4 regions of the Photobacterium carnosum genome follow, and region 4 is predicted to be linked to each of the others. Evidence: predicted binding sites of a transcription regulator. Region 4 holds the regulator's gene; each other region holds the start of a gene.
What was found. Region 4 encodes CRP, which controls carbon source genes, mostly activating them, when cyclic AMP is high. Its sites were predicted from a motif close to TGTGANNNNNNTCACA; they were not measured.
Positions count from the first base shown of each region.

Region 1: the regulator CRP is predicted to act here: its motif matches at 2,337-2,352, upstream of GLP24_RS04665 (CidA/LrgA family protein).
Region 2: the regulator CRP is predicted to act here: its motif matches at 2,391-2,406, upstream of rppH (RNA pyrophosphohydrolase).
Region 3: the regulator CRP is predicted to act here: its motif matches at 5,995-6,010, upstream of typA (translational GTPase TypA).

Region 1 is NZ_WMDN01000003.1:229,573-237,715, reverse strand. Features, by position in the region: gene sbcB (exodeoxyribonuclease I) at 166-1,587, shown strand; gene GLP24_RS04670 (hypothetical protein) at 1,754-2,278, shown strand; gene GLP24_RS04665 (CidA/LrgA family protein) at 2,396-2,740, shown strand; gene GLP24_RS04660 (CidB/LrgB family autolysis modulator) at 2,737-3,426, shown strand; gene cdd (cytidine deaminase) at 3,639-4,526, shown strand; gene GLP24_RS04650 (DMT family transporter) at 4,660-5,535, shown strand; gene purT (formate-dependent phosphoribosylglycinamide formyltransferase) at 5,700-6,875, shown strand; gene GLP24_RS04640 (thiopurine S-methyltransferase) at 6,952-7,590, opposite strand; gene GLP24_RS04635 (hypothetical protein) at 7,889-8,143, opposite strand, start outside.
Region 2 is NZ_WMDN01000007.1:73,858-82,000, forward strand. Features, by position in the region: gene GLP24_RS08860 (sigma-54-dependent transcriptional regulator) at 1-1,124, shown strand, start outside; gene mutH (DNA mismatch repair endonuclease MutH) at 1,148-1,828, opposite strand; gene rppH (RNA pyrophosphohydrolase) at 2,559-3,083, shown strand; gene ptsP (phosphoenolpyruvate--protein phosphotransferase) at 3,128-5,386, shown strand; gene GLP24_RS08880 (sulfite exporter TauE/SafE family protein) at 5,424-6,227, shown strand; gene GLP24_RS08885 (thymidylate synthase) at 6,330-7,181, shown strand; gene GLP24_RS08890 (Na/Pi symporter) at 7,288-8,143, opposite strand, start outside.
Region 3 is NZ_WMDN01000016.1:28,837-36,979, reverse strand. Features, by position in the region: gene add (adenosine deaminase) at 1-629, opposite strand, end outside; gene glnG (nitrogen regulation protein NR(I)) at 763-2,172, opposite strand; gene glnL (nitrogen regulation protein NR(II)) at 2,198-3,250, opposite strand; gene GLP24_RS14335 (DUF4124 domain-containing protein) at 3,391-3,969, opposite strand; gene glnA (glutamate--ammonia ligase) at 4,104-5,513, opposite strand; gene typA (translational GTPase TypA) at 6,113-7,942, shown strand; gene GLP24_RS14320 (DUF2959 domain-containing protein) at 8,088-8,143, opposite strand, start outside.
Region 4 is NZ_WMDN01000008.1:12,646-20,788, forward strand. Features, by position in the region: gene GLP24_RS09425 (ABC transporter ATP-binding protein) at 1-966, shown strand, start outside; gene GLP24_RS09430 (hydrolase) at 1,034-2,002, shown strand; gene GLP24_RS09435 (YheU family protein) at 2,100-2,312, shown strand; gene GLP24_RS09440 (phosphoribulokinase) at 2,463-3,332, shown strand; gene GLP24_RS09445 (OsmC family protein) at 3,409-3,813, opposite strand; gene crp (cAMP-activated global transcriptional regulator CRP) at 4,196-4,828, shown strand; gene GLP24_RS09455 (hypothetical protein) at 5,024-5,206, shown strand; gene GLP24_RS09460 (DUF1338 domain-containing protein) at 5,286-6,083, opposite strand; gene astD (succinylglutamate-semialdehyde dehydrogenase) at 6,124-7,584, opposite strand; gene astA (arginine N-succinyltransferase) at 7,598-8,143, opposite strand, start outside.

The sequences.
Region 1 (8,143 bases), on a different contig from region 4:
AAATTAGGACACAGGCTCAGATTTAGGGACACACATTAGGACACAAATGCAAATCCCACGCTGAATTCAATTGGAATTAACTACTGTATATACACACAGTATATCACGAAAAGCCATAGTTATAACAATTACTTAATACAACACACATGGCTTCTGGAAAATACTATGAACAAGAAAAATGAGCCAACACTATACTGGATTGATTACGAAACCTTTGGTGCCAGTCCAGCGAATGATCGCCCTTGCCAATTTGCAGGGGTGCGTACCGATATGGAGATGAACATCATCGGTGAGCCTTTGGTGATCTATTGTAAGCCACCAGCCGATTACTTACCGTCACCTGAAGCCTGTTTGATTACGGGTATTACACCACAAGAAGCGATGGAGAAAGGTTTATCAGAGCCTGAGTTTATTGCGCAAATTCATGCTGAGTTATCAAAGCCAAATACCTGTGTAATTGGTTATAACAACGTGCGCTTTGATGATGAAGTTACCCGTTATACGTTATACCGTAACTTTTATGACCCTTATGGCTGGGCGTGGCAAAACGGCAACTCTCGTTGGGATTTACTCGATATTATGCGTACATGTTATGCATTGCGTCCTGATGGCATTAACTGGCCGACAGATGATGAAGGTCGTCCTAGCTTTAAGCTTGAGAAGCTCTCTATCGCCAATGGTATTGAACACGCGAATGCCCATGATGCCATGGCTGATGTCTATGCCACAATTGAGCTGGCGAAGATTTTAAAGCAAAACCAACCTAAGCTGTTTGATTACCTGTTTGAGTTGCGTCATAAGCGTAAATTACAAGATCTGATCGATATTGTAGATCTAACCCCGATTGTGCATGTATCCGGTATGTTTGGCACTGAATGTGGCAATACCAGTTGGATCGTGCCGATGGCGTGGCATCCCGATAATCAAAATACGGTGATCTGCGTTAACCTTGCCCAAGATCCAACCCCATTGATTGAGATGAATGCTGATCAACTGCGTGAGCGTTTATACACTAAGCGTATCGATCTTGGTCCTGATGAATTACCAGTCCCGATTAAAGAAGTGCATTTAAATAAGTGCCCTGTGCTTGCGCCTGCGAAAACGCTTAAAGCAGAAGATGCAGCCCGATTGGGGATTGATCGTGAGTTATGTCTTAAACATTTAGCATTATTAAAACAGCACCCTGAAGTTCGTGCGAAGTTGCTTGAAATGTTCAGTGTTAAACGTGAATACGCCAATAGTGATAACGTTGATACCATGCTTTACGATGGCTTCTTCTCAACCGCTGATCGTTCTACGATGGATATTATTCGAGAAACTGAGGTTGATGCACTGGCAACATTAGAAATCAATGTTGAAGATGAACGTATTAAACCGCTGTTGTTCCGCTATCGTGCACGAAATTACCCATTAACGCTTACCTATCAAGAACAGCAGCGTTGGAAGCATCATTGCCAAGATTTCTTTGAACAGAACATGACTAAGTACATGGAGAGCTTTGAAGCAGCTGCGCTCGATTGCCAATCCAATGAAAATAAAATGAAGATCATGAAGTCGTTATATGACTATATTAATAAGTTAATGTAATTCATGGTGTTACACATTTAAAAACACAATAAGCTCATCATAATAATCATGTGATGGGCTTTTTTATTATTAATAAGACCTGTTATTTGATGATTGTCGCAATTACGTCAACACTTAATGCTATCGAGTGAGGTTGTGTTCGAGGCGTTTACAAATGGGTGGAATAATGACAACGAAAACGGCAATAAAATGTTATCGCTTTGAAGGTATTGATTTTATTCCTGAAGATAGGCTACTTCGATGGCATGATAATCAACAAATACTATTAACTGATGACGAATCCCGTTTTTTAGCCTCTCTTTGTCATCTTGCTGGTGAAGTTGTCAGTATTGAGTCGGTGTACCGTTATACCTTTATCTACCCCAATGCATTCGAAGATAGCGGTGATCATCATTATGATCTCAATATTCTATTATTATCACTGTCTAAAAAATTATTTCGTCATGGAAAAATGGCTATACCTATCTATATTATCCCTAGTTATGGCTTTCGCGTGTCATTACCCAATACCGCAGCAGTACGCAATGAAACCTCGGTATTAAAAAAAACGCCATCATGGTCAAACATCGCAAAAAAGCACACCAGAAAACCATTCTCATTAGTGATAAAGACTAATTATGCAACTATTTTTACAACAATAGTCATTACATTCATACTACTAATAAGCTTGTATGTATTTACGATTAATTAACATTATCGCTTGTTTTATCAACGAAAACTCATATAGTCCGTTAATATTAAAAAATTAGTGTGACAATTGTCATGCTAATTTGTATGATGAATAAAACATTTAAGAGTTATTCTACACATGAATTACATCCGCTCATTTGCCATCGTCATGGCTTGTTTCTTTTTAGGGCAAGGCATTCAGCATTTTTCTGGATTACCGGTTCCTGGCAGTATTATTGGTTTATTTATCCTCTTTATCGGCCTGGTTACTGGAATTTGTCGTGCTGAATGGGTTGAAAGTACCTGTAATCTATTAATTAAACATATGGCACTGTTATTTGTTCCCGTGGGTGTCGGTTTAATGAATTACTTAGGCATCATTGAAAATAATGCCGCTATTATTTTTGCAAGTACTCTTGGTAGCACCACTATTGTATTAATTGTAATCGGGTTAGCAGTACACCATAAGGAGAAAAATTCATGATTTGGCTAGTGGCAACTTTAGTCTGTTTTTATTCTGCACGTTATTTAGCGATGAAAATTAAAAACCCTTTTTTCAACCCTCTTTTGATCACCCTTATTATCATGATTCTGGCACTAAAATGGCTGGAAGTGCCTTACCAAACTTATTTTGCTCAAAATGAAGTGATCAACTATTTGTTAGGCCCGGCCGTTGTTGCATTAGCTTTCCCGTTATATCAACAAATTGGACTTATTCGTAGTAAGTGGAAAACCATTTTAACCTCATGTTTTGTTGGCAGCGTGTTATCAATGACCTTTGGTACTGCGATTGCTTTTTCAATGGGTGCGGATGCTCAACTTGCGGCAAGTATTTTACCTAAATCTATCACTACGCCCCTTGCAATGGCGGCTTCTCAACAAATTGGTGGTATTCCTGCGATCACTTCTGCAATGGTGATTATTGTCGGGTTATTTGGCGCGGTATTAGGTTATCCGATCATGAAGCTATTCCGTGTAAAACACCCATTAGCAAAAGGCTTATCGATTGGTACGGTTTCACATGCATTAGGCACAGCCAAAGCTGTAGAAGAAAACTATCAAGAAGGGGCATTTAGTTCGTTAGCCTTGGTTATTTGCGGCATTATGACAACCCTATTAGCCCCGCTGATGTTCCCTTTGCTTTTACACTTGTTTGGTCATGCTTCGTAGCGCAACACGTAATCGAACATAAAGTAATCAAAATAATCAAATTTCAACAAGTCATTGAAATAATGTCTTGTTAATTACAGAAACAAGTGTGACGCCACTCTCAATAATGTAATAGGTGTAATAGCAAAGTAAATAATGTGATCAAGATCACTCTCAGCGTACGGTGATTCACATAGAATGTTTTGCCATAAACAATGAAGGAGTAACACCCAATGTACGCACGTGTTATAAAAGCATTAAGCTTATTACCTGCTGAATTGGCGTCAGCTTTAAAGCCTATTATTGAAGCTTCAGATTTCGATTCGACTATCAGTCCTGAGCAATTTGAATGTTTATTATCAACAACGCACATGACTGATACTGAACTTCGCTTGGCCCTCCTTCCTCTTGCTGCTTCCTATGCTGTAGTCCCTATTTCTAATTTCTATGTTGGTGCAATTGTACGTGGCACATCTGGCCGCTTATATTTTGGCGCTAATATGGAATTTGAAAACGCAAGCATGGCTTGTACTATTCATGCTGAGCAATCGGCTATTAGCCACGCATGGATCAAGGGCGAAGTGGGCATTAAAGATGTCACTATTAACTACAGCCCTTGTGGTCACTGCCGTCAGTTTATGAATGAATTAACCTCTGCTAACGACATGATCATCCAACTGCCACAACGTGAACCAATGACGCTGCAACAATACCTACCTGATTCTTTCGGCCCGCTAGATTTAGGGGTTAAAGATGGTCTATTAAGTGATTTGAATAATGGTATTCGTATTGAAGAAAATTCAGAACTTGCGATTAGCGCGTGTAATGCAGCCAACCGTTCACATGCACCTTACTCAAAGAATTTCAGTGGTGTGGCATTAAAAGCACAAGATGGTCGTATCTTTGAAGGAATGTATGCAGAAAATGCGGCATTCAACCCAAGCTTACCGCCTCTGCAAGTTGCATTAATTAATATGAATATGTCTAACTATTCATTATCTGAAATTGCAGAAGCGGCACTGGTAGAAAGTGCTGAAAGTAAAATTAGTCAATTAGCGCGTACACAAGCATTGTTAGATGCACTTAATCCCGATATACAATTAACGTATGTTGCTTATTAAGTCTGCAATTGATTTAAAAAGATTGAAGAGACCGCCTAAGTGGCGGTTTTTTGTTATCTAAACTTGATCAATGTTGGCTATCAAACACCAAAAGCGTATCATCTTGCCACCTAATTATTAGAAGCCAATGACAATGTCTCAAACACATAATCCTCTGCGAGGCGCAGCATGGATGCTAACTGCCGGGCTCGCGTTTGCCGTAGTAAATAGCTTAGCTCAGTACCTTAGTATCAAAATGCATGTTCCTTCCACCTCTGTGGCGTTGATCCAATACTTTATTGCATTGATCGCAATGCTGCCTTGGCTACGCAAGTTAGGCATTCGTCAATCACTTAAAACTAATCATTTTTGGTTACACTGCTTACGGGTGTTTTTTGCAGTTATTGGTATTCAGTTATGGTTATGGGCATTAGCCTACCCTGTTCCTATTTGGCAAGGTATTGCATTACTGATGATTTCCCCGCTGTTTGCAACCATTGGTTCAGGGCTCATTCTTAAAGAAACTGTCGGTAAAGCGCGTTGGTTAGCAACGTTAGGTGGTTTTGTTGGTGCAATGATTATTCTTGAGCCATGGTCTGAAGATTTTAACATCGCGACATTATTGCCTGTAGGTGCAGCCTTTTTCTGGGCAGCTTATTCATTGATGGTGAAAAAACAATCTAGCCATGAATCACCCACAACCATCGTGATGTATCTACTTATTTTAATGACGCCTTTCAATCTTATTTTAGCTGCTCCTGATTTTACCATGCCAACAATCGGTTTGGGCTGGTGGTTATTAATTCTGGCAGGTTTATTAACTGGGTTAGCACAATGGGCAATCGCTAAAGCCTATGCCGTGGCTGATGCTTCTTTTGTCCAACCTTTTGATCATGCTAAATTACCTTTAAACGTATTAGGTGGATGGTTAGTCTTTGGCTGGGCACCACCCGGACGATTATGGCTTGGTGCTGGGATTATTATTCTCTCCGTTGCTTTTATTACCCATTGGGAAAATCGTAAAAAATAACCACATTAAAACCGCTTATGATAAGCGGTTTTTTTTCGCTTCACGTTCTTCAATTATGATCTTTCTATCAAATACCCTCCAAAAGCAAACGATTGCGCAAACATTAAAATAAGGTATTATTAGCGACAGATTTCACCTTTAATGACAAATCGTAAGGAATTTCAATGTTTGGTACCGCTACTTGTTCTGATGCAACCCGTGTATTACTGCTTGGCTCTGGTGAGCTAGGTAAAGAAGTTGCTATTGAGTGTCAGCGTCTTGGGCTTGAAGTGATTGCTGTTGATCGTTATGAGAATGCGCCAGCAATGCAGGTAGCACATCGTAGCCATGTGATTGATATGTTAGATGGTGATGCACTTAAACGTATTATTGCCCTTGAACAACCCCACTTTGTTGTACCTGAAATTGAAGCAATTGCGACAGATACTTTAGTTGAACTTGAAAGCCAAGGTGTCAATGTTGTACCCACCGCTAACGCGACTAAACTGACCATGAACCGTGAAGGTATTCGTCGTCTTGCAGCTGAAACCTTAGCCATTCCAACCTCGCCTTATGAATTTTCTGATCAATATGCCGATTTTGAAGCCTCAGTGCATCGCATTGGCATGCCGTGTGTTGTAAAGCCGATCATGAGTTCATCAGGCAAAGGTCAAAGCGTGATTAAAACTGCCGCAGACATTGAATCAGCATGGCAATACGCACAAGAAGGTGGACGTGCAGGCGCAGGTCGTGTGATTGTTGAAGGCTTTGTCGATTTTGATTATGAAATCACGCTACTGACAGTACGCGCGGTTGATGGTGTGCATTTCTGTGCGCCAATTGGTCATCGTCAAGAGAATGGCGACTACCGCGAGTCGTGGCAACCACAGCAAATGTCAAAGGCAGCCTTAAAAGCGGCTGAGAACGTTGCTAAGAAGGTTGTAAACGAATTAGGCGGTTATGGTCTATTTGGGGTGGAATTGTTCGTTAAAGGCGATACAGTGCTGTTTAGCGAAGTATCCCCTCGCCCACACGATACAGGAATGGTAACCCTGATCTCTCAAGAGTTATCTGAATTTGCATTGCATGTCCGTGCCTTTTTAGGCATGCCCATTACCACGATTACACAGTATGGTGCATCAGCTTCTGCGGTTATTCTTGCTGAAGGTATTTCTACCAATATTCGATTTGATAATTTAACCGCTGCGTTATCTCGTCCACAAACGCAAATAAGACTGTTTGGCAAACCTGAAATCAATGGTCGCCGTCGTCTTGGGGTTGCGCTTACACGCCGTAATGACATTGACACAGCTGTTACGGATGCCATTGCTACGGCAGCAGATGTTAACGTCATTCTGTAGCCTTAGCGGCGCAATAAAGACAATAAAGGCGTCACATAGACGCCTTTGTTTTTTCAGCTACGCTATTGTGAGTTTATTAAACGTCAATTAGCCATACTTCTTCAGCGAAACGCTCGACACCACGCTGACGACGAGGATGGGTTGCATCAGCTTCATCACGTTCTAAATGGGTGATCTTACAACCACTGAATAACGCTTCTATTTCAGCCTTAGGCACTGAGAATGGAGGTCCGTCCATTTGTGATTGAGGGTAATCTAAGGTCACTAATAAAATACGCCCACCGGGTTTAATCAACTGCAATAAACGCTCAACATAACGTTCACGCATTGATTGTGGCATCGCAACTAAGGCCGCACGATCATACACCACATCAACCGGTGCAACAGGAACGGTAAAATAGTCCCCTTGATAAATTGTGATCTCATCAAATGAATACACATGCTCACAGCCGATCCCGGTGACTAATGGCGTGTAAAGATTCTCAGCAAAAAAAGCTTTTACAGCAATATCACTCAGTTCAATCCCAACCACATCATTATGACGCGCCGCAAGCCAAACTAAGTCTTCTGATTTGCCACACATTGGTACTAACACGCGATCATCACGTTGAGCATTAACCAGTGACCAGTGTTTTATTAATAATGGATTAACATCGGTTAAATGAAACCCGATACGATCTTCAGTCCAACGGCTATGCCAAAATTCAGCGTCCATGTATTACCTTCTTTCTTTATATATTTTTTATTTGATGCTAGTTGACCATAAGTCGCTATTGAGACTCAAGGGTTAAGTACAGAAGAAACAGGAAAACAGCAGGAATAGGAAAAATCGAAAGTGCAGGAAGAGAAGATAAACAAGGTAATGCAGGTGAACATGTCACTTTATAATAATCAACAAAAAAGGGATGCCATAGCATCCCCTTTTTATTGACCACGCTGATAGCTAGATCAAAAATCTGTTTTTCAATTTTTCTATCGGAGAGTCATTGAATAACGATTGGAAGCCACTCAGGTTATGAAATTCTGAATAGTTTAATCGAATCACGACGAACCGTTACGCCACGGAAAGTTACTGGCTCTAACAACGTCATTAGTTGCTTAGAAACAAAAAACTTACCGCCATAGCTACGATCACCGCCACGATTAACCCAATCAGCAAATTCATCAGCCAGACTGAACATTGAGTTACCGACTAATAAAACTAGAACTTTAGCCACTTCGCTATCGTTCTGACGGTTAAACTCTGCGTCACGAACTTTCTTACGATA
Region 2 (8,143 bases), on a different contig from region 4:
CGGTAATGGTAAATCGTAATAAACAAGTACGTTGGATTGCGATTGTACGTGATGAGCAACTTGTTAATGAAGCAATAGGTCAATTTATTGTTAACTTTTGTCTTGATTATTTTTCGGTTCCTATTCCACCCGAGCAATTACTGCAAACAATAGGCCATCAGATTGGAATGCTTAATTTAGAGCGTCAAGTGTGGCCACAACTAGGTAATTTTGGTCAACAAGGTTTGCAAGGTTCAACTGCAGTCATGAAAAAATTGCGTGATCAAGTTAAGCGAATTGCATTAAGTGATGTTTCAGTTGTTATCAGTGGTGAAATAGGCACGGGGAAAATATTAGTGGCGGATGCTATTTTTAAAGCATCAGCACGTGCTAAGCAACAGGTAATACGGGTTAATTGTGAAACCATGACAGCTGATTGGATGATTGATACCGATAATGGTACGCAAAGTATTTTTGAAGCTGCGAATAATGGTGTATTAGTACTAGAAGAATTTACATTACTAACAGATGCTTGCCAGCAATCTCTGTACCAAGTGTTAGCGGATGGGCGTTATTGTGATACTGATGGTAATACTCTTTCTGTTGATATGCGTGTTATCTCTTTAACCCATCATTCGCCTGAGCATCTGGTGACATTAACAACGTTACGACGTGAGTTATATTTCCGCTTAAATGTGATTTCTATCACCGTCCCCCCGTTGCGTGAGCGTAGTAATGATATTATTTTTTTAGCTGAATTTTTATTATTAAAATATGCCCGCCAATATAATAGCGTTGCCAAATATTTATCAGAACAAGCGCAATCGATGTTATTGCAGTATCCATGGCCTGGCAATGTGCAAGAGCTAATTTGTCAAATTAAACGGGCAGTACTTCTTGCTGAAAATAAATGTATTGAAGCGGATCAATTAGATATTCCACGTTTGATTGATGATAAATTAAGTTTGAAAAAAGTACGTGAAGAATCTGAACGTAATGCATTATTGACGGTGTTAGAGAATAATAAAGGTCAAATATCAGCGGCTGCACGTGAATTGGGTGTCTCACGGGCAACAATGTATCGGTTATTAAATAAGCATGAGTTAATTCCACCATCTCGTTGTTTTCGTCAAAGTCATGCATGATTAATTGGATGGTTTTTTTATGACTAAATAAAGTGTCGTTGCAACAATTGCGAGGTAAATTGTTTTTTTAAGTAGAAACCACGCGGTAAGGTTTTAATTGGCTGACCATTGGCACCATAAGCTTCAGTGAGTACTTTACTGTTCGCGGCTTTTGGACGTAATTGCAGCACTTCACCATGACGTGCAGTGATAGTTTCTACTTGCCCTAATACTATCATATCCATTAATTCTTCCCAGTCTTGCTGTAATTGTGCCTCTTCTTTGGCACTGGGACTCCAGAGTAACGCTGAACCAACATGGCGATCTTCAAGCGGAATATCTCGTTCTCCTTCTACGGGTACCCATAATACTCGCGCCAGTTTTTGCCTGATATGACTACTGTGCCATTGTAAGCCTTGAACTCCAATCAACGGGGCGACACAAACAAATGTTGTTTCTAGTGGTTTTCCCTGATAGCTGATCGGTATAGTTTTGAGTTCAATGCCAAGCTCAATAAAATCGGGAATGGGTTTACTACCCGCTGTCGCGCCTAGGTGCCATTCTAATAATTGACCAACCCAACCTTTATCGCGCTTAAGATCGGGAGGGGGAATGATGCCAGCTATTGCGGCTAACTCACCTAATGTCATACCTGCTAATTGGTGAGCTCGATAGAGTAATTCTGCTTCTGTTTTTGGTGTTGGTTGCGTGGTTTTTATGTTCATAATAGGTCGTAATAGTAAGTTATATCGAATATTTAACCGTAGAGAATATTATCATATTCAAATGATATCGTGTGTAAGGATCGATGTTGATCGCTATTGGTGAGCCGTGATTAAGATTGATCTTTTTTACTTTTTTGAATGAGATTACATTTGTGATGATTTAATAATCGTTAATTTATCGTTGTTATTTAAGGCTAATACTAGAATAAAAAGATATCCACAGCTTTTTTTTTGAAAATATTTTATTTTAATATTACTGGATGCATATACAGTATTTTGTTGTAAAATCAACCGTTGTGATGTTATGTTAATCTATATTGTGGTGGTAATATTACGGGGAAAGCCATTATTGATTGATATTTAATCGATCGTTTTTTAGTGATGTGAAAGTTGTCTTTATTTTAATTTATTATAGTGCGTTTTTTGTTGTATGCTTATGTTTTAAAATAAAAAAAATAAATTTATCGTGGTTGGTGTTATTGGTTTTTGATACGTTGTTTATTGCTTAAAACGGTTTTTTTTAGGTTTCTGCACAAATCTATCCACAGAAAGAGTGAATAAATGTGGGATATGTCTCATTTGATTGCCTGTAAAGTAGTCTGTGTGCAAAGTTATCCATAATACCGTTTAAATTAGGTAAAACGCATCGATATTGATGAATGTTTGTTTACCGATCACGTCTACTATGAAAAAATCACTATTAATAGATATTTATACTTGAGGTCGTCCAGTGATTGATGGCGATGGATACCGCCCTAATGTAGGGATCGTTATCTGCAATGGCCATGGGCAGGTATTTTGGGCTCGACGATATGGACAACATTCTTGGCAATTTCCGCAAGGTGGCATTGATGAAGGTGAAACCCCTGAACAAGCTATGTACCGTGAATTGTATGAAGAAGTAGGATTAACCAAAAAAGATGTCAGGATTATTGCGTCAAGCCGTCATTGGTTACGTTATAAATTACCTAAACGTCTTGTGCGGTGGGATTCAAAACCTGTCTGTATCGGTCAAAAGCAAAAATGGTTTTTGCTGAGTTTGGAATGCGATGAGTCCAAGGTCAATATGCAGCGTAGTGTAACACCTGAGTTTGATGGTTGGCGTTGGGTAAGTTATTGGTACCCAGTAAGGCAAGTAGTCTCTTTTAAGCGTGACGTATATCGTCGAGCATTGAAGGAGTTTGCCGCTGTTGCTATGCCATTTAAAGAATGGAAAGAACGTAAATTTAAGCGCATTAAAAATAAGCGCAGCTAGCAAATAGAGGTTATTGGCTCACAGGGAACAATTAAAGGCTCGTTATGCTGACAAAGCTAAGAGAAATTGTTGACAAGGTTGTCAGCGCTCACTCATTGATCGATGCATTGGATCAATTGGTATCAAATACTACTCAGGTAATGAAAACCGATTGTTGTTCGGTGTACATTGCTGATCATCAGCGTCAGATTTATACCTTAATGGCAACACAAGGGTTGAATAAATCTCGGCGACGTATCAGTTTGCGCTTTAATCAAGGGTTAGTCGGGTTAGTGGGTCAACGAGCCGAGCCATTAAATGTTGCCGATGCTCGAGTACACCCTCATTTTAAACACCTTCCAGGAATCGGAGAGGAATCTTTTCGATCCTTTTTTGGTACTCCTATTATTCATCAACGCCAAGTCCTCGGCGTTATCGTTGTCCAGCAACGCGAACAACGTGAATTTACGGAAAGTGAAGAATCTTTTTTAGTTACGCTAGCTGCTCAGTTGGCGGGCATTCTAGCGCACGCTAAAGCACAAGGAATGTGGTTTGAGAAAGGTAATCGGCTTCATTTAACTGGGTCTGCGGCATCAAGTGGGGTCGCGATTGCAAAAGCGTGGTGGGATGATACCCAACCTTTATTAGAGCATGTTGCGCCAGCATCATGTTTGAATATCAATGCAGAGCAAGAACGGTTAACAATAGCAATAGATTCAGCGGGTAAAGAATTTCGGCGATTGCGAAAACGGTTTGATAGTGACTTACAAAAAGAAACCCTCGCTATTTTTGATTTATTTAGCCATTTACTGAATGATCCGTTACTACGTACTGATCTTAAAGCACATATTGATGATGGTGATCAAGCAGAGTGGGCAGTGCGACAAGTGGTTGAAACGTATTCTAATCGCTTTGCCAACATGAAAGATCTTTACCTTAAAGAGCGTGCGCGTGATATACGGGAGTTAGGGCAACGGCTGTTGTATTTTTTATGTGATGATAAGCCTAATGAACAGCAATGGGATGAACCGATTGTCTTGTTAACTCGAGAGTTAACTGCTGCGATGATTGCCACTGTGCCCGCAGGAAAACTGGCTGCGGTGGTTGCACAAGACGGTGCGGCTAACTCTCACGCCGCTATTTTATCGCGAGCATTAGGTATTCCTACCATTATGGGCGTAGATTTTACGCCGCATACGGTGCATAACAATCTGGTTGTCGTTGATGGCTATCGTGGTGATTTATTAGTTAATCCGAATCGTCATGTATTAGCGGAATATCGACGTTTACTGCGTGAAGATGATGAGCTTGAAAAGATCGTCGAGTGTGATCAACAACACCGTGCAGTGACCAAGGATCAACAACGAATTATGGTACATATTAATGCCGGATTAAGCGCTGATTCACATTTTGCGTTAAATAAGGGCATTGATGGTGTTGGTCTTTATCGTACTGAAGTCCCCTTTTTACTCCAACGTAGTTTTCCTTCAGAAGAAGAACAAATTAACCAATACCGCACTATTTTACATACTTATCCCGATCAACCTGTAGTGATGCGAACATTAGATATTGGTGGCGATAAACCCCTACCTTATTTGTCGATCGAAGAAGATAACCCTTTTCTTGGTTGGCGAGGGATTCGGTTTACGCTTGATCATCCTGAAATATTTATGATTCAAGTACGTGCGATGCTACGTGCAAGTATTGGCTTGAATAATATGGATATTTTATTACCGATGATCTCGGGGATTAATGAGCTCGATGATGCCAAAGCCATTATTGAGCGGGCGTATACTGATGTGGCTCAAACCGCACTAGCCGCTGGGCAACAATTACATAAACCACGCCTTGGGATCATGATTGAAGTGCCGTCAATGTTATATCAACTCCATGCTTTAGTCGGACGGGTAGATTTTATCTCTGTTGGTAGTAATGATTTAATCCAATATTTATTAGCCGTTGATCGTAATAATGCGCGGGTTGCGAATGTTTATGATGCATTGCATCCGGCTGTTTTACATGCGTTAAAGCACATTGTTGATAGTGCTAAAAAATACCAATTACCCGTGTGTGTGTGTGGAGAATTAGCTGGTGATCCTGTCGGTGCTTTGTTGCTCGTTGGGATGGGGTATCGGTCGTTAAGCATGAACGCGCGTAATGTCGCTAAAATTAAATATATTTTACGTCATATTGATAGCGTGGATATGACATCATTAGCCACTCAAGCACTGCACGTCGATATTGCTGATGATGTACGTAAGTTAACGACTCGGTTTATTGAACAACATCAGCTCGGCGGTTTTATTCGTGCAGGTAATAAATAATGGTGGTTTATTGTGAAAGAAATAATGGGTAATTATCATGCATGAAAGTGTCATGTGGCTGTTTTCAATGTGCTTAATTTTAGGCTCAGTAGTGGGTTTATTAGCTGGATTACTTGGAATCGGCGGTGGTTTATTAGTTGTGCCTACTTTGGTGTGGTTGTTACCCCAAGTGGGTATTGAGCCATCAATGTTAATGCATATTGCGTTAGCGACTTCGTTAGCTAGTATCGTTATGACGGCAATGGCTTCTGCTCGTAATCATTTTAGATTGGGTAATGTTGATTTATCCGTGGTTAAAGTGCTAGCTCCCGGGATTATTATTGGTGGACTCAGTGGCAGTGTGGTGGCTGAATTAGTACCTGCGCAATATTTACCCAAAGTGTTTGCGGTAATTGTGTTGTTATTAGCATTACAAATGATGTTATCACTACGCGTTACGCATTCTCGACCATTGCCTAGTGCATTGGCATCCGCTGTTGGTGGTGGTGTGATTGGATTATTATCAAGTTTAGCGGGTATTGGCGGTGGCTCATTAACGGTACCGTATTTGAGTTATTTTGGTGTTGAAATGCGTCGAGCAATTGGTTCGGCATCGTTAGTCGGGTTTCTGATTGCTATTTCAGGCATGATTGGCTTTATTTTTGCGGGGGTGGGTAGCGCGAATTTACCTGCTTATAGTGTGGGTTATGTTTATTTACCTGCATTAGTGGGTATTGCTGCGACCTCAATGATCACCACTCGCTATGGGGCTGCATTGGTGACGCGTTTACCTACCGCGACGCTTAAAAAGCTGTTTGCGGTACTACTACTTATTATCAGTCTTAAAATGTTCTTGAGTTGATATCGACTAGATTTAAGTGGGCTATCTTCTGATAGAATTAAGAGTAACGACTTTTAGACGCCTAGCTTTTGCTGGGCGTCATTAATTTAACGGGTAGGACAAATGAAACAGTACTTGGCGTTGTGTCAGCGGATCGTTGATGACGGTGTGTGGATTGAAAATGAACGAACTGGCAAACGTTGCCTGACAGTGATTAATGCTGATTTAACCTATGATGTTGCTAATAATCAGTTTCCTTTAATTACTACCCGTAAAAGTTTTTGGAAAGCTGCGATTGCGGAATTGTTAGGTTACCTACGTGGGTACGACAATGCCGCTCAGTTTCGTGCTATTGGCTGTAATACGTGGAATGCCAATGCCAATGATAACCAAGCATGGCTTAATAATCCGTACCGTAAAGGCGAAGATGATATGGGGCGCGTTTATGGCGTTCAAGGTCGTCGCTGGCAAAAAGCCGATGGTACAGTTATCGATCAACTAAAAAAGATTGTTGATGATTTAACCAAAGGTATTGATGATCGTGGTGAAATTCTGACGTTTTATAATCCAGGCGAGTTTGATATGGGTTGTTTACGTCCATGTATGCACACTCATACGTTTTCACTATTAGGGGATACTTTGTATCTCACCAGTGCTCAACGTTCTTGTGATGTGCCATTAGGGCTTAATTTCAACCAAGTACAAGTGTTTACCTTGTTAGCGTTAATGGCGCAAATTACGGGTAACAAACCCGGTCAGGCTTACCATAAAATTATTAATGCCCATATTTACGAAGATCAATTGCCATTAATGCGTGATGAGCAATTAACGCGTACGCCATTTGCATCGCCTCAATTGATTATTAATCCTAAGATCACCTCATTAGAAGATTTAGAAACATGGGTAACCTTAGATGATTTTGAAGTGGTTGGTTATGAGCATCACGCGCCAATCCAATACCCATTCTCGGTATAACAATTACCTAGTGTGATCAGTAAATAAGAGATAACAAAAAGCCCCGCACAATTGCTTGTGTGGGGCTTTTTATTTCACTGCGCTTTTATTTAACGAAGCGTAGCGATTAAGCTGTAAACGCTAGGATTGAACCAGGGATAGCAATGAATACTAGGCCAAGGTAACCCGCAACAGCAGCTTTATTCTTCGTTGCTAAATCGCTAAGGAAGAACGCGCACTTAAGTGGAATTTCACGTAAGAACGGTACGCCGTAAATCAATACTGTCGCTAACACGTTAAAGCAGAAGTGCACCAGTGCAATCTGTAGTGCAAACACGGCATGATCACCTGATACTGCGGTTGCTGCTAGTAGTGCAGTGATACAAGTACCGATGTTTGCGCCTAATGTAAATGGATAAACCTCACGTACGGTTAATACACCTGTACCCACTAGCGGTACCATCAAACTTGTTGTTGTTGATGATGACTGTACTAGAATCGTTACTGCTGTACCTGATGCAATACCATGTAATGGACCACGACCGATAGCACTCTTTAGAATATCACGAGCACGACCAACCATTAGGCCTCGCATGAGTCGACCCATTAAAGTGATCGAGATGAAAATCAGTGCAATGCCTAATCCAATGAGTATAAAACCCCCGTTTTGTCCGAGTGTTTCTAGTGGTCCTTTTACTAATTCAATGGCTGGTTGTGTTAACGGCTTCATGAAATCCATGCCGTTCATGCTCATATTACCCGCCTTTAAGAATGGCGAGACTAACCAACCTGATAATTTATCAAGGATACCAAACATCATTTCTAATGGTAGGAAAATGGCAACAGCTAATAAGTTAAAGAAGTCATGCACTGTTGCACTTGCAAACGCACGACGGAATTCTTCTTTACAACGAGCATGACCTAAACTGACTAAAGTATTGGTCAGTGTTGTACCAATATTCGCACCCATTACCATTGGGATT
Region 3 (8,143 bases), on a different contig from region 4:
GCTTGCCACATACTCTCTGGTCCCGCAGCTTCACCCGCATGAACGGTGATCTGTAAGCCAGCATCACGGACTTGTTTAAAGTGTGAGATAAACTGGGTGCCAGGTTGACCAAGTTCATCACCAGCAAGATCAATTGCGACTAATTTGTCTTTATGGCTTAGCAGCGCATCCAACTCTTGTTGACATGCTTGGATACCAAACGTGCGGCTCATAATACCAATCAGGTTCGCTTTAATACCAAAATCACGACAACCTGCTGCTACACCATCAGCAACCGCTGCAACGACATCGGCTACGGGAAGATTGTGTTTCATCGCCATGTAGTATGGTGAAAAACGCAGCTCAGCATAATCAATTTGAGCATTAAGGGCATCTTCAACGTTTTCATAAGCAACGCGACGACACGCATCTAAATCACCGAGTACTGCTACACCCCAATCCAATTTATTCAGGAAAGCGACGAGACTTGGTTCGGCTTCAACAATTTGTACGTGTGGACGCAATGCTTCAATTTCTGTTGCTGGTAAGGCAATATTAAATTGCTGACCTAATTCTAAGATCGTTTGTGGACGAATATTACCATCAAGATGGCGGTGAATATCCGTTAGTGGAAGATCTTTGTTTATCATGATTATTATGCTTCCCGAAGTTAAATATAGACTCAGTATACGCAATCACTAAATGACATTCATTACTGTTGCAGATAAATGTGCACTGGTGCAAGTCTGTAACCATATTACGATTAAGCTTTAATCATGAACATTAATCATGAATATGTAATTCTTTGAGCTTACGAGTGAGGGTGTTTCTTCCCCAGCCAAGTAATTTCGCCGCTTCTTGTTTATGGCCATGCGTATGCTGTAATGCAGTTTCAAGAAGAATTTTTTCAAACTGGGGTAATGCTTCAGCCAACAATTCAGTTTCACCTTGTTGTAGTGCTTGTTGTGCCCATTGTTGTAAGCCTTGATGCCAGTGTTGAGATTCGCGAGTCGTATGGGGTGTGACTGTATCGGTAATTTCTGGCGGTAAATCTGATGGTAATATTTCATTACCGCTTGCCATGACGGTTAACCAGCGACAAATGTTTTCTAATTGGCGCACATTACCCGGCCACGGCAATTGTGTCAGTTTCTCTGCTGTTTGTGGATGGAGTGATTTAACGTCGACACTGAGTTCATCTGCGGCACGTTGTAAAAAGTGGTGCGCGAGTTGAGGAATATCTTGGCGACGATCTTTGAGTGATGGCAAATGAACGCGAATTACATTAAGGCGATGGAATAAGTCTTCACGAAAATCCCCCGCAGTAACCAGACGTTCAAGGTGTTGGTGAGTAGCGGCAATAATTCGTACATCAACATTGACGGGAGCATGACCACCAACGCGGTAAAATTGCCCATCAGCTAATACTCGTAATAATCGGGTTTGAATATCTAAGGGCATATCACCAATTTCATCGAGAAATAAAGTGCCTCCATTGGCTTGTTCAAACCGCCCTTGGCGAACACTATTGGCACCAGTAAAGGCGCCTTTCTCATGGCCAAATAGTTCTGATTCGATTAAATCTTTGGGAATCGCCGCCATATTAAGTGCAATAAAAGCGTTACTGCTACGCGGACTATGGCGATGTAGTGCATGGGCGACTAACTCTTTACCCGTACCTGATTCACCATTGATGAGTACTGAAATTGACGACCGTGATAGGCGTCCAATGGCGCGAAACACTTCTTGCATTGCAGGTGCTTCACCAATGATCTCTGGTGCGTGTTTAGGCTCGATAGCGGGCTGTTGTTGACGTTTTTGTTCTTGGCTATGGCTAAGCGCACGTTCAACTAAGGTGACGGCTTCATCGATATCAAATGGCTTGGGAAGATACTCAAATGCCCCTCGTTGATAAGCGTTAACCGCTGAATCAAGATCAGAGTGAGCTGTCATTATGATAACGGGTAACGTTGCATAATCTTGTTGTAGTGCCTTGAGCAGCGTAAAACCATCAGTCCCGGGCATTTTGATATCAGATACGAGCACATCAGGTACACTGCGTTCTAATGCAGCCAATACACTATCCGCGTCAGCAAACGTTTTGCATTTCATTCCTGCATTAACGAGTGTTCGTTCTAATACCCAGCGAATCGAGTTGTCATCATCAACAACCCAGATTAATCCTTTGCTCATAATAAAATTCCTATGGTTGTCAGTGTTATGACTTAATCGGTAAATGAATGGTGAAATTAGTGTGCCCAGGCCAACTAAAGACTTCAATTTTCCCTTGATGCTGATCGATTAAATTACGCGCAATTGATAGCCCTAATCCAGTGCCACCTTCACGACCAGTGACCATTGGGTAGAACAATGTATCTTGAATATCGGAGGGAATGCCAGGACCATCATCGATGATTTCGATGGTGGCGGTAACACGGTGTCGTACCCCTTGAATTAAGCTTTGGTGGGCGGTACGGGTTTTTAATTTAATTGTGCCCCCCCCTTGACCTTTCAATGCTAATGCCGCGTTACTGACAATATTTAATAATGCCTGTTCCAGTTGTTCAGCATCCATATTTATATCGGGTAAACTCGGATCGTAATCGCGTTCAATGTTAATCGTGTCGTCTGTTTCAATGTTGACTAACTGACGCACTTTTTCTAACACCAAATGAATATTATCTGTTTTACGAACCCCTGGTCGTTGTGGGCCTAATAATCGATCGACTAAATTACGTAATCGGTCAGCTTGTTCAATGATCATTTGGGTATATTCGTGGTAGCTTTTATCGGGTAATACTTTTTCTAATAATTGTGCGGCACCACGTAAACCACCGAGTGGGTTTTTTATTTCATGGGCTAAACCACGCACTAATTCTTTGGCCGCTTGTTGTTGTGCATGTTGATTCAGTTCTTGGCTAATACGGCGCTGATGATCGATAGGCTTTAATTCTAATAAGATCAGTAATTGTTTTTGCCATGAAATGGGGCTGGCACTTACACCAAGTAAATGTTGTTGACCATCAATTACAAATGTTACATCGCTGTCGGCTAAACCTTGACCGCTGTGGAGCGTTGCTTTGACATGGTTAAAGTCGAGTGAGCTGTGTTGTAATAATTGTGGCAGTTGGCTACCGAGTAAACGACGTTTACTTGATGATAATAATTGCTCTGCGGCTGGATTGACGTAGCGGATCACTAAGGCTTCATCGAGTAATACAATGGCAGTGACTAAATTGTCGAGAATTATGGGCGTAAAGCTAGCATTCACAATCATCATCCTTATCGGTAACTAAGCAAAAGACGATTGATATTGGCATTCACCTTTCGCTGCTAAGTAATGCACCAAATTGGTGCATTAAAGTGTACTCGGTTTAATAGCGAACAGGCAGGGTTTATTGTAAATAGGTGTTAACGGGGTTGAATGGGACTATTTTTAGGGCGAGCCTGTGATACGCGGTGTAAATAAACCGTAATACTTTCAGATGAAGCAAGGATCTTGCCATTGTTAAGTAATTGGATTTGAATTTGGTGACTACCACGATCGATATTAGTCAGTTGCCACGTTAGATCGGTTTGAGGCGTGCCGTTAACTTTGCCATCGATGACTAATTGCGCTTGAAGCTTTTTATTGAGTTTACGGTTACTGACGGCACGCACTTTGATATCACCATCATTACTGCGAATGGTTTGCAGGTGCACTGGTGCGAGTAGACTAACGGTGGCAGCAGGAAGAGGGGGTTCAGTATCGGTAGTGATTGATATAAGTTCGATATTGTCAGCTTGATAGCTATCGATTACGGTTGTTTGGATATTTTGCTGCACTTCAGTAACGGAAAGTTCAACCGTGTTAGCTTGTTGGGTACCCGGAGTATCACTAAAATGGACCACACCATTATCATCAGTCCAAGAGTAGATCGTTGTTGTTGCTACTGCGGCGCTCGCTGCTGTTGTCAATAACAGCATTGATACTAGATTAATGAGTTTCATCCGTTAACTCTCCAGCAAGACCTTCATGGTCAATAAGGCCTGTATTGTTACTGCTTTTATTGTGGTAGCAAGATCAAAAAGACCTGCGTGTGAGGCAGGCCTAAATCTTAGTTGTTAAGTCATGAATCTATTACTTAAACTGAGTAGTAAAGTTCAAACTCTAATGGGTGTACTGCCATATTGATTTTCTCTACATCTTGCTCTTTTAGCGTGATGTAAGAATCAATAAAGTCATTAGAGAATACGCCACCAGAAGTTAAGAATTCACGATCATCGTCAAGCGCTTGTAGAGCAATTTGTAGTGACTCCGCAACTTTTGGAATTTCTGCGGCTTCTTCTGCTGGTAAGTCGTAAAGGTCTTTATCCATTGCTTCGCCTGGGTGGATCTTGTTAGCGATACCATCAAGGCCAGCCATTAGCATTGCTGCAAAGGCTAGGTATGGGTTTGCTGCTGGATCACCAAAGCGTACTTCGATACGACGTGCTTTTGGACTTGGTACGACTGGAATACGGATTGATGCAGAACGGTTACGCGCTGAGTAAGCCAACATAACAGGTGCTTCGTAGCCAGGGACTAGACGCTTGTATGAGTTCGTGGCAGGGTTAGCAAAGGCGTTGATTGCACGTGCGTGCTTAATGATACCGCCGATGTAGAACAATGCCATTTCTGATAGGCCGCCGTACTTATCACCAGCAAATAGGTTAACACCGTCTTTAGCCAGTGACATGTGAACGTGCATACCTGAGCCATTATCACCAACCAGTGGTTTAGGCATAAAGGTTGCTGTTTTACCAAATGCGTGCGCAACGTTATGAACCACATACTTATAAATCTGAATTTCATCAGCTTTATTGGTTAAGGTGTTGAAACGAGTTGCGATCTCGTTTTGACCTGCGGTCGCGACTTCATGGTGGTGAGCTTCAACAACCAGCCCCATTTCTTCCATGATCAAACACATTGCAGAGCGAATGTCTTGTGATGAATCAACAGGGGCAACCGGGAAGTAACCGCCTTTAACGCCTGGACGGTGACCTTTGTTACCACCTTCAATTTTGGTGCCGCTGTTCCATGCTGCTTCAATGTCATCAATCTTAAAGAATGAACCCGACATATCAGTATTAAATCGAACGTCATCAAAGAGGAAGAATTCTGGCTCTGGACCGACTAAAACATTGTCAGCAAAACCTGCTGAACGCATAAATTCTTCTGCGCGTTTAGCGATTGAGCGCGGGTCACGATCGTAGCCTTGCATTGTTGCAGGCTCAAGAATATCACAACGAATATTTAGAGTTGCGTCTTCAGTAAACGGGTCAAGTACCGCACTTGCAGCATCAGGCATCATTACCATGTCTGATTCATTAATGCCTTTCCAGCCAGCTACAGAAGAGCCATCAAACATTTTACCGTCTTCAAAAAAATCAGCATCGATTTGGTGAGATGGAATAGAAATGTGCTGCTCTTTACCTTTGGTATCGGTAAAACGTAGGTCAATAAACTTAACTTCATTTTCCTGGATCAGCGCTAGTACGTTTTCAACTGACATCTTGAGTAACCTCCGGTGTTTTTTGGGCGATGGCCGCAAACTTTGTGCTCATACTGTGGTGAGCAAATCTAAAAGTATTAAAGCGAAAACCATGCCAACTTTTAAAAGCCCCTAAAAATGCGTGTTTATAGCATTTAGAGAACTTTTCCCTATCCTTATTTGCACTATTATGGTGAAGCGCTGCACCAATTTAGTGCAGCGGTAGAATGTATTGAAAGAGGTGCAATATCTCTTTATTCATTCATCCATTCAATAGTCGTACTACTATGGTGATGAGGCTAAATATTGTCAATCTGTGAGGTAGATAATTTTGGGTTTTATTGTTAATTGAGCGCTGTCTAAACGTTGTAAAAAAGGACATTGATTATGCTTTTGGGTGAATTATTACTTATTTATCGTACGAATAAAGCGTATAAAAAAAATAAAAATAGCCAAAAAAGTGAGTAAAAATGCGGCTCTAGAGCGGAATCATAAAAAAGCTGGTGATATAAATCACATATTTCGTGGGTTTTAGCGTAAAATCTGTTAAATTATGAGCCGTTTTTTTAATCAAGTAGCCTCTATTAAGACGCTGCATGTTCTGAGTGAATCTGAAACTAATGTCTAATCAATCGATCGATAACTTAAGAAATATCGCAATTATTGCTCACGTTGACCACGGTAAAACTACCCTGGTTGATAAACTCCTACAGCAATCTGGCACGTTAGAGGGTCGCGGCGAAGCCGAAGAACGTGTTATGGATTCTAATGATATCGAAAAAGAGCGTGGCATTACCATTCTTGCTAAGAACACAGCAATTAACTGGAATGACTACCGCATCAATATCGTAGACACCCCTGGACACGCAGACTTCGGTGGTGAAGTTGAGCGTATCATGTCTATGGTTGACTCTGTATTGCTTATCGTTGACGCAGTTGACGGCCCAATGCCTCAAACTCGTTTCGTAACGCAAAAAGCGTTTGCATACGGTCTTAAGCCAATCGTTGTAATCAACAAGATTGACCGTCCAGGTGCACGTCCTGAGTGGGTTATGGATCAAATCTTTGACCTATTCGACAACCTTGGCGCAACTGACGAACAACTAGATTTCACAACTGTTTACGCATCAGCGTTAAATGGTTGGGCAACAATGACTGAAGGCGAAGTTGGCGAGAACATGGAACCATTGTTCCAAGCTGTTGTTGATAACGTTGCTGCACCATTTGTTGACGTTGATGGCCCACTACAGATGCAAATCTCTCAGTTAGATTACAGCTCTTACGTTGGTGTTATCGGTGTTGCTCGTATCACTCGTGGTACTGTTACTCCAAACCAACAAGTTACTATCATTGGTGCTAACGGTGTTAAGCGTAACGCTAAAGTAGGTACAGTTCTTGGTTACCTAGGTCTTGAACGTCACGAAATTAGTGAAGGTAAAGCTGGCGATATCGTTGCAATCACAGGTCTTGGTGAGCTGAAGATTTCTGATACGATTTGTGACGTAAACACTGTTGAAGCATTGGTTCCATTGTCTGTTGATGAACCAACTGTAACCATGACTTTCCAAGTAAACACTTCTCCGTTTGCTGGTAAAGAAGGTAAGTTTGTTACTTCACGTAACATCCTTGAGCGTCTACAGAAAGAATTAGTACACAACGTAGCATTGCGCGTTGAAGAAACTGAAAGTCCAGACCGTTTCCGTGTTTCAGGCCGTGGTGAACTTCACCTATCTATCCTGATTGAAAACATGCGTCGTGAAGGTTTCGAGCTAGCAGTATCTCGTCCAGAAGTTATCATCAAAGAAGAAGATGGTAAGCTAATGGAACCGTTTGAAATCGTAACTATCGATGTGGTTGAAGAGCATCAAGGTAGTGTGATGGAAAAAATCGGTATCCGTAAGGGTGAGCTAAAAGATATGGCACCAGATGGTAAGGGCCGTGTTCGCATGGACTTTATGATGCCTTCTCGTGGTCTTATCGGTTTCCAAACAGAATTCCTAACAATGACGTCTGGTTCTGGTCTTATCTACCATACGTTTGATCACTACGGTCCTCACAAGGGCGGTATTATTGGTCAACGTGCTAACGGCGTATTGATCTCTAATGGTATGGGTAAAGCAGTAACTTACTCACTATTTAACCTACAAGAGCGTGGCCGTCTGTTCGCAGAACACGGTGATGAAGTATATGAAGGTCAGATCATTGGTATGCACAACCGTGCAAACGATCTAACTATCAACTGTCTACGTGGTAAGCAGCTAACAAACGTTCGTGCATCTGGTACTGATGAAGCACAAACACTTTCTCCTGCGGTTAAGTACACGCTTGAGCAAGCTCTAGAATTCATCGATGATGATGAGCTAGTAGAAGTAACTCCAGAAAGCATTCGTATCCGTAAGAAACTTCTTACTGAAAACGATCGTAAACGTTCAGGTCGTGGCGGTAAGTAATTACCCCTAGCTGAAGTTTACTAATACAATCCCTCGTTTGGCAACAAGCGGGGGATTGTTGTATCTGGAGTGTGAAAATATTCCTGAGACAAAAAAAGAGCTAACACTGTTAGCTCTTTTTTTATATATACCAAATAAGCGCTGATTACTTTTTCAAATGACCAATAAAGCGATTTGATTCAGCAATCGCATGGTTCATAT
Region 4 (8,143 bases):
GCTGGTTATGATGATTTACTGATTCTAGAAAAGATCCGCTTGAATCTTGTTCCAGGAAGTCGAATTGGCCTTCTGGGTCGTAATGGTGCCGGTAAATCAACCTTAATTAAGATGCTTGCTGGTGAATTGCCAGCCAAAGCCGGTGATATGGCCTTTTCGCAAGGGGTTAAAATTGGTTACTTTGCTCAACACCAATTAGAAACCTTATACCTTGATGATACGCCAATACAACATATGGCACGTATTGCGCCTAACTCAACTGAACAACAACTGCGTGATTACTTAGGTAGTTTTGGATTTCTTGGTGATAAAGCATTAGAAAAAGTCGGTCCGTTTTCTGGTGGCGAAAAAGCACGATTAGTATTAGCGCTAATTGTATGGCAACGTCCAAACCTATTGTTACTCGATGAACCGACTAACCACCTCGATTTAGATATGCGCCAAGCACTGACCTTTGCGTTGCAATCTTATGAAGGCGCAATGGTTATTGTTAGTCACGATCGTTATTTACTACGTGCAACCACCGATGATCTATACCTGGTTCATGATCGCCAAGTAATGCCATTTGATGGTGACTTAAGTGATTATCACAAGTGGCTAACTGAGCAACATCGCAACGAGCGTCGTGAACAACAAGCGGCAAAACCCGAAACCAATAAAGACAATAGTGCCGCATCACGTAAAGAACAAAAGCGTTTAGATGCCGAGTTCCGCAAGCAAACAGCACCAATTCGTAAAGAAGTGACTAAGCTTGAAAAACAAATGGATAAGCTTAATGAGATTATTACCTCAGCTGAAACGGCATTAAGTGACAGCACCATTTATGATCCGGAAAATAAAGCACAAATGAATCAACAGTTAAAACTTCAAGGGGATGCTAAATCTGATCTTGAAGACATTGAAGTGGCATGGATGGAACTGCAAGAACAATTAGAAGAAATGGAAAGCCAGCTTAACGCTGAGTAATCATTTAACGCCGTAGCGATTTTCATTGTTACGGCGTTTTTATTTAAGTATGAGTAAAGGACATCATATGCAGCCATTCACTGCCCCGATAGGATTACGCAATCCACACCTACAAACCTTATTACCTCGCTTAATTCGTCACCAGCCCCTCTTTACACCCATCACCCAGCGTCTTGAAATGCCTGATGGCGATTTTGTTGATTTGGCATGGACAGAGCAGCCCGATCTGACAAACCATCACCAACCATTAATGATTTTATTACATGGCTTAGAAGGAAGTTTTAATAGCCCTTACGCTAATGGTCTATTGATGGCAGCCAAACAACAAGGCTGGCTTGGGGTGATGATGCATTTTAGAGGTTGCAGTGGTGAACTAAATCGTCATCCGCAAAGCTATCATTCTGGTGACATTAAGGATGTACGCTTCTTCATTCAATGGTTACGTCAGCAATTTCCACAGCGTCCGTTAATGGCAGTAGGTGTATCACTTGGCGGTAATGTGCTGATTAATTACTTAGCTCACTACCCTGATAATAGCGAACTCATCGCAGCCCAAGCTATCTCACCACCGCTCAACCTAGCCTCATGTTCCCATCGTATTCAGCAAGGGTTCTCGCGCGTTTATCAACACTACTTACTAACATCACTTAAACGCACCGTTGCCCAAAAAATTGAGCGTCACCCTCATACCATGCCGATTAATCAGCAACAACTGGCATCAATTAACAGTGTATGGCAATTTGACCAAGCAGTAACGGCACCACTGCATGGATTTAAGAATGCCGATGATTACTATCAACGTTGTAGTGGTTTACTACAACTGGCTAAGATCACACTCCCCTTACGGATTATTCACGCTAAAGATGATCCCTTTATGTGTCGTGATGTCATTCCTCAGCACCCCTTACCCACCAACATTCACTATGATCTATCAGCGACAGGGGGTCATGTTGGCTTTATCAATGGCAGCTTACTCAAACCACAATTTTGGTTAGAACACACTGTGCCGACGTGGTTTCAGCAACAATTAACTTAGTATCAAGCAACATCACCACATAATGACTAAGTTTCTTTTCAGTTAAGTTTAAGAATATACTGCGGCTATTATTTTATTAGTCATTTAAGAAGTTGTAATGATTATTCCTTGGCAAGACATCGATCCAGAAACATTAACAAACCTGATTGAACAATTTATTTTGCGTGAAGGTACCGATTATGGCGAAGTAGAAATTAGCCTCAGTGATAAAGTCGCTTATGTTCGACGCCAACTAGAATCAGGTGATGCGGTGATTGTTTTCTCTGAATTACATGAATCGGTAGATATTAAGCTAAGAAATCAAATGTAATCCAATTAGTCACTGTATTATCACTCACCAAAACTTGTCTTCATCTGCATTTTTATCACTTAATACCGACATTTCAGCAAACTTGTAGTAACATTTATCACTGTCTATTTTTGTTATTCATCACGTAATAATCACAACAACAGGTGAGTTATGTCGGTAAAACACCCTATTATTGCTGTCACAGGTTCATCAGGCGCGGGCACAACCACCACCTCTGAAGCCTTTCGCAAGATGTTTAATATGATGGACATCAACGCGGCATGGTTAGAAGGCGATAGTTTTCATCGCTTCACTCGCCCAGAAATGGATTGTGAAATCCGTAAAGCTAAAGATCAAGGTCGCCACATCAGTTATTTCGGCGCTGAAGCCAATGATTTCGAGCAATTAGCCCACTTTTTCGAACAATATGCTCAAGACGGTAGTGGCAAGTTTCGGCGTTACCTACATACCTTTGATGAAGCCGTACCTTATAATCAAATGCCCGGAACATTCACCCCTTGGCAACAGCTTGCTGAAAATACCGATGTATTATTTTATGAAGGGTTACATGGTGGTGTGGTTGATGGGGAAACCAATGCAGCCCAACATGTTGATTTACTGATTGGCATGGTGCCGATTGTTAACTTAGAGTGGATTCAAAAGATCATTCGCGACACTCGCGACCGCGGCCATTCAAGAGAAGCGGTAATGGAATCGATAGTGCGCTCAATGGATGACTACTTAAATTACATCACCCCGCAATTTTCTCGCACCCATATTAACTTTCAACGAGTCCCTACGGTGGATACCTCAAACCCTGTTAGCGCCAAAGGTATTCCAAGTTTAGATGAAAGCTTTGTGGTGATCCGTTTTCGTGGCTTAAAGAATGTCGACTTTCCGCATTTATTGGCGATGATTCAAGGTTCATTTATGTCACGTCACAACACCCTTGTTGTCCCCGGTGGTAAAATGAGTTTTGCGATGGAATTAATTATGCGCCCGCTGCTCGAACAATTAATTGAAAACGGCAAAATAGCGTAATCATTACCTATATTAATTAACCATTACTTTGTTAGATTAACGGTCACTGGTATCAGCAACCGTAATCATCATCGTGTTACGCCACAACAATCTCATAACTGTGGCTCATTTCGACACCTTGACCCAGCATTAAACACACTGAGCAGTATTTTTCGAGAGAGTCTGCCACCACTTTACTCACTAGCTGATCATTTAAATCATGACCAGTGACAACAAAGTGTAAATTTGCATGAGTAAAAATTCGAGGGGCTTGTTCACGACGTTCAGCTGAGATTTCAACTTCACAACCAGTGATCTGCTGCTGTAATTCTTGTAAACCACTAACAACATCAACTGAACTACACCCTCCCGCAGCCATTAATACTAATTCCATTGGACTTGGGGCTTTTTCACCGCCATTACCATCTAACACAACACTATGACCCGATGCAGATTGACCTACAAACGTCATATTTTCTAACCACTTCACACGTGATTGCATATTTATATCCTTGAGCTATATTCTTCAGAAATTCAGTTCATTTTCATTGACAATTTCATCAATGTAAACAGTGTTTATTTTGTTTTATGTTAATAATGTTGCATATTTATATTTGTAAAATTAGAGAGTAAAACCACTTTAAAACGGCACGTTAGGCAACTAAGTCACAACGATGTGATCACGTGCACACTTATCTCTCATAAATGAGCAAGTCTGCTCGATCAATATCAAGAAAAAGCTGCAGAAAAAGGATACACTCTAAGCCAGTTCAAGTTAACTCACAGCCTAACCGCTGAGTGAGTAACCCTGCCAACACACCATTTTGTTGAGTTATATCTACAGAACATATTGTTGGGCAACATATGCAGAGGAAGTTAGTAATATGGTTCCAGGTAAACCGCAAACAGATCCAACTTTAGAGTGGTTTCTTTCCCATTGTCACATTCACAAATATCCATCAAAGAGTACGTTAATTCACGCAGGTGAAAAAGCAGAAACTTTGTACTACATCGTGAAGGGTTCTGTTGCTGTATTAATCAAGGATGAAGAAGGTAAGGAGATGATCCTTTCTTACCTAAACCAGGGCGACTTTATTGGTGAACTCGGCTTGTTCGAAGATGACCAAGAACGTACAGCTTGGGTTCGTGCAAAAAGCCCTTGTGAAGTTGCAGAAATTTCATTCAAGAAATTCCGTCAGTTAATTCAAGTTAATCCAGATATTTTAATGCGTCTATCTGCTCAAATGGCATGTCGTTTACAAGTGACAAGTCAAAAGGTAGGAGATCTTGCATTCCTTGATGTAACTGGTCGTATTGCACAGACACTACTTAACCTTGCAAAACAACCCGATGCAATGACACACCCTGATGGCATGCAAATTAAGATCACTCGTCAAGAAATTGGCCAGATCGTAGGTTGTTCTCGCGAAACAGTCGGTCGTATTTTAAAAATGCTGGAAGAGCAAAATCTTATTTCTGCTCACGGCAAGACTATTGTGGTTTACGGTACACGCTAATTATTTTAGTAATACCAAGATCACCGATGAAACCGCAGCTTATGCCTGCGGTTTTTTTTGATCATTTCCCCCTTATGGTCACACCCAAAAGCAATCATTGAGCACATCTGCATTACTGTTAAATTTTAACTTGTAATAGCATCTATTTATGCTACATTTCGCTCACAAATGGATTTTAAATCAATAATGGTCAATATGGATATTGAACGCTTTTCTGCTAATAGTTACACCACAGTACCTGGGGTATTAACCAGTCAACCAACAACCATTGAAATGACAGGGTTTAGTGATAGTCGTTGCTACCTTGAACAACAAACAGGATTACGCCGCTGCCCTGCTGATGAATCAGGAGTTTGGGGTTCGCCGCTAGATAATTAATTTTATTCTAAACAGCACTTATATGACGCAGTGCTGTTTTTTATTACGCGATAGTTCACTTTGTACCGATGAATGCTTTCTATTCACGATCCGTACTTTCAAATATCTTATTTGCTGAAGCAGTCACAAACCCTGAATATAATTCACCATTGGTTTGCGGGTAACGTTTAGCAAATTCATAAAATCCACCCGATATTTTATGAATACCATCTCTAAAACTCACTCCTACTACATCAGCCATAGTTGCTGATTGCTCTAACATTACTTCAGCATTACCTTTAATTTCGCCCCCAGCCTGATTAATCACAAACTGGTTATGACGTAATAAATGATTCACCTCCTCAAGATCAGAGAACTGCTCTAATTGATTAATATTGACCGTAAAATGATTAGCCCCAAAACCATGCGCCGCAACCCATGCCGCATATTCACTTTCAGCGGCTAAAAATTGATAGGTTGCAAAATCAAGTTGCCACGGACGACCACTATAAACAAAATCAGGTTTGCGAAAATAAGCATCATCAACCTGATCGAGCAATGTCCGTATCATTTGTTGTAATTCTGCAGAACACCCCGCTAATTGTAATTCACTGATAAAGACTTTTGGCAGTAACGGATTGGAATGAATAAAGGATTCTGCATACAACTTTTTAGCATTAAAATGATATTTCGCTTGTGGCTGGTACCCCAAGGCAATAAATGGCGCGGCAATTACCGCTAAGCCACATTTGGGTAATCCAAAACTACGCAATGCTATATGATCATTGAGTAACGCCGCGTCCTCAGTTAACAACTGCTGTATTTGCACCGCAGAGGGGCATAACCGTTGACTATAATCGCGCCATAAACTATCAAAAAGTTGGGTAATAGATTCCATAATCAGCCTGCCTATTGAAAGTATTATCACTCATTAAACCTTAGCTCAAGCTTACTCCTGGCGCTAATTGAGACGGTAATTGCACATCATCCCCCTCAACAGATGCCATCGGATAAGCACAATAATCAGCCGCATAGTAAGCACTTGGACGAAGATTACCTGATGCGCCAGGGCCACCAAAAGGCGCGTCACCACTCGCTCCCGTTAACGGTCGATTACGATTCACAATTCCAGCGCGAATATGTTCAATAAAATATTGCCATTGCTGGCTATCAGTGGAAATTAACCCAGCGGCTAATCCATAACGGGTTTGATTAGCACTCGCGACCGCTTGAGTAAAATCGACATAACGACTAACGTGTAATAACGGTCCAAAATATTCTTCATCCGCGAGTTCACTAATAGCACTAACATCGATAATCGCAGGCGTCACAATTGCGCCTTGTCCTCGAGTTGCCATTAATAAAGCAACGCCACCCGCATCCAAGAGTTGTTGTTGATGCAATATGATGTGATCTGCCGCCACAACAGAAATTAATGGTCCCATAAACGGTGCTGGGGTTGCTAATGGATCGCCCACCAGCAATTGCGAGGCGACCGCGACTAAACGGGCTAACAGAGCATCGCCAGCTTTTCCGGTGGCAATATATAATCGCCGCGCGCACGTACAACGCTGCCCTGCACTTAAAAAAGCCGATTGAATAATAGTATATGCTGCAGCCTCAATCTCACCATACTCTTGACCGACAACCAATGGGTTGTTGCCTCCCATCTCTAAGGCCAGCATGGTTTGAGGTTGCCCTGCAAATTGCTGATGCAATAAATGTCCTGTTTGTGCACTCCCGGTAAACAATACCCCAGCGACCCCAGTTGCCATGGCTAATGCTGCTCCCGTTGCTCGTCCACCTTGCACCAAATTAAGCACCCCATCAGTAATACCCGCTTGCTGCCACAACTCACACATCCGTTGGGCGGTATTGGGCGTCAATTCTGAGGGTTTAAAGACCACGGTATTACCGGCTAACAATGCAGGAATAATATGACCATTAGGTAAATGAGCGGGGAAGTTATACGGTCCAAATACCGCCATTACCCCTAACGGACGATGACGAACAATCATGGTGGTATTGGCCTGTTGACGCTGACGGGTGCCGGTTCTCTCATGATAAGCCTGCGTTGATAGCCCTACTTTGGCAATCATAGCCGCAACTTCAGTGGTACTTTCCCATAATGGCTTACCTGTTTCAGTCGCAATAATGTGTGCCAGTTGCGATTGATGTTGTTGCAGTAATTGAGCAAAGCGTTCAATGATGGCTAAGCGTTCACTAAACGTCGTATTACGCCAGCTTAAAAACGCTGTATTTGCAGCGGCAACAGCACACTCAACTTGATCAACACTCGCGGCATGACCTTGCCAAACTACATCATCATTATAAGGATTGAGTGATTGAAATTGCTCACCATCGCCCACTAGCCATTGATTATTAATCCATAAGCTCATTCGATTCTCCTTATTATGATTGCGCAACTAATCGTACTTCATCACCCATTTTCACATTAAGCGCGACTGCAACATCCGCGGTCATCATGGCTTGTCCTTGCGCCGTAATCGCAATAGGAGCCGCAACCGCTCGAAACCCAGCTAACTGGCAATTTGAAATAAGGTAATGTTGTTGGCTGCTATGTTCACCAATATCGACCGAATAGCGCTGCGAATGACGCACAGTTTCAATATTTCGAACGTCACATTCAACACTTGGACCCGCATCAAAAATATCAACATAACCGCGGCAACAAAATCCTTCTTGTTCTAACAGCTGTAATGCTGGGCGAGTATTGGTATGTACTTTCCCAATCACCGCTTGTGCTTCTTTGCTGAGTAAATTGACGTAAATCGGTAATTTCGGCATTAAATCAGCAATAAAGCCTTTGCGACCAATGCCCGTTAAATAATCTGCATAAGTAAAATCAATCGAAAAGAAATGCTCTTTCAACCATTGCCAAAAAGGAGAATTACCCTGCTCATCAGACACACCACGCATTTCAGCAAAGGCAACGTC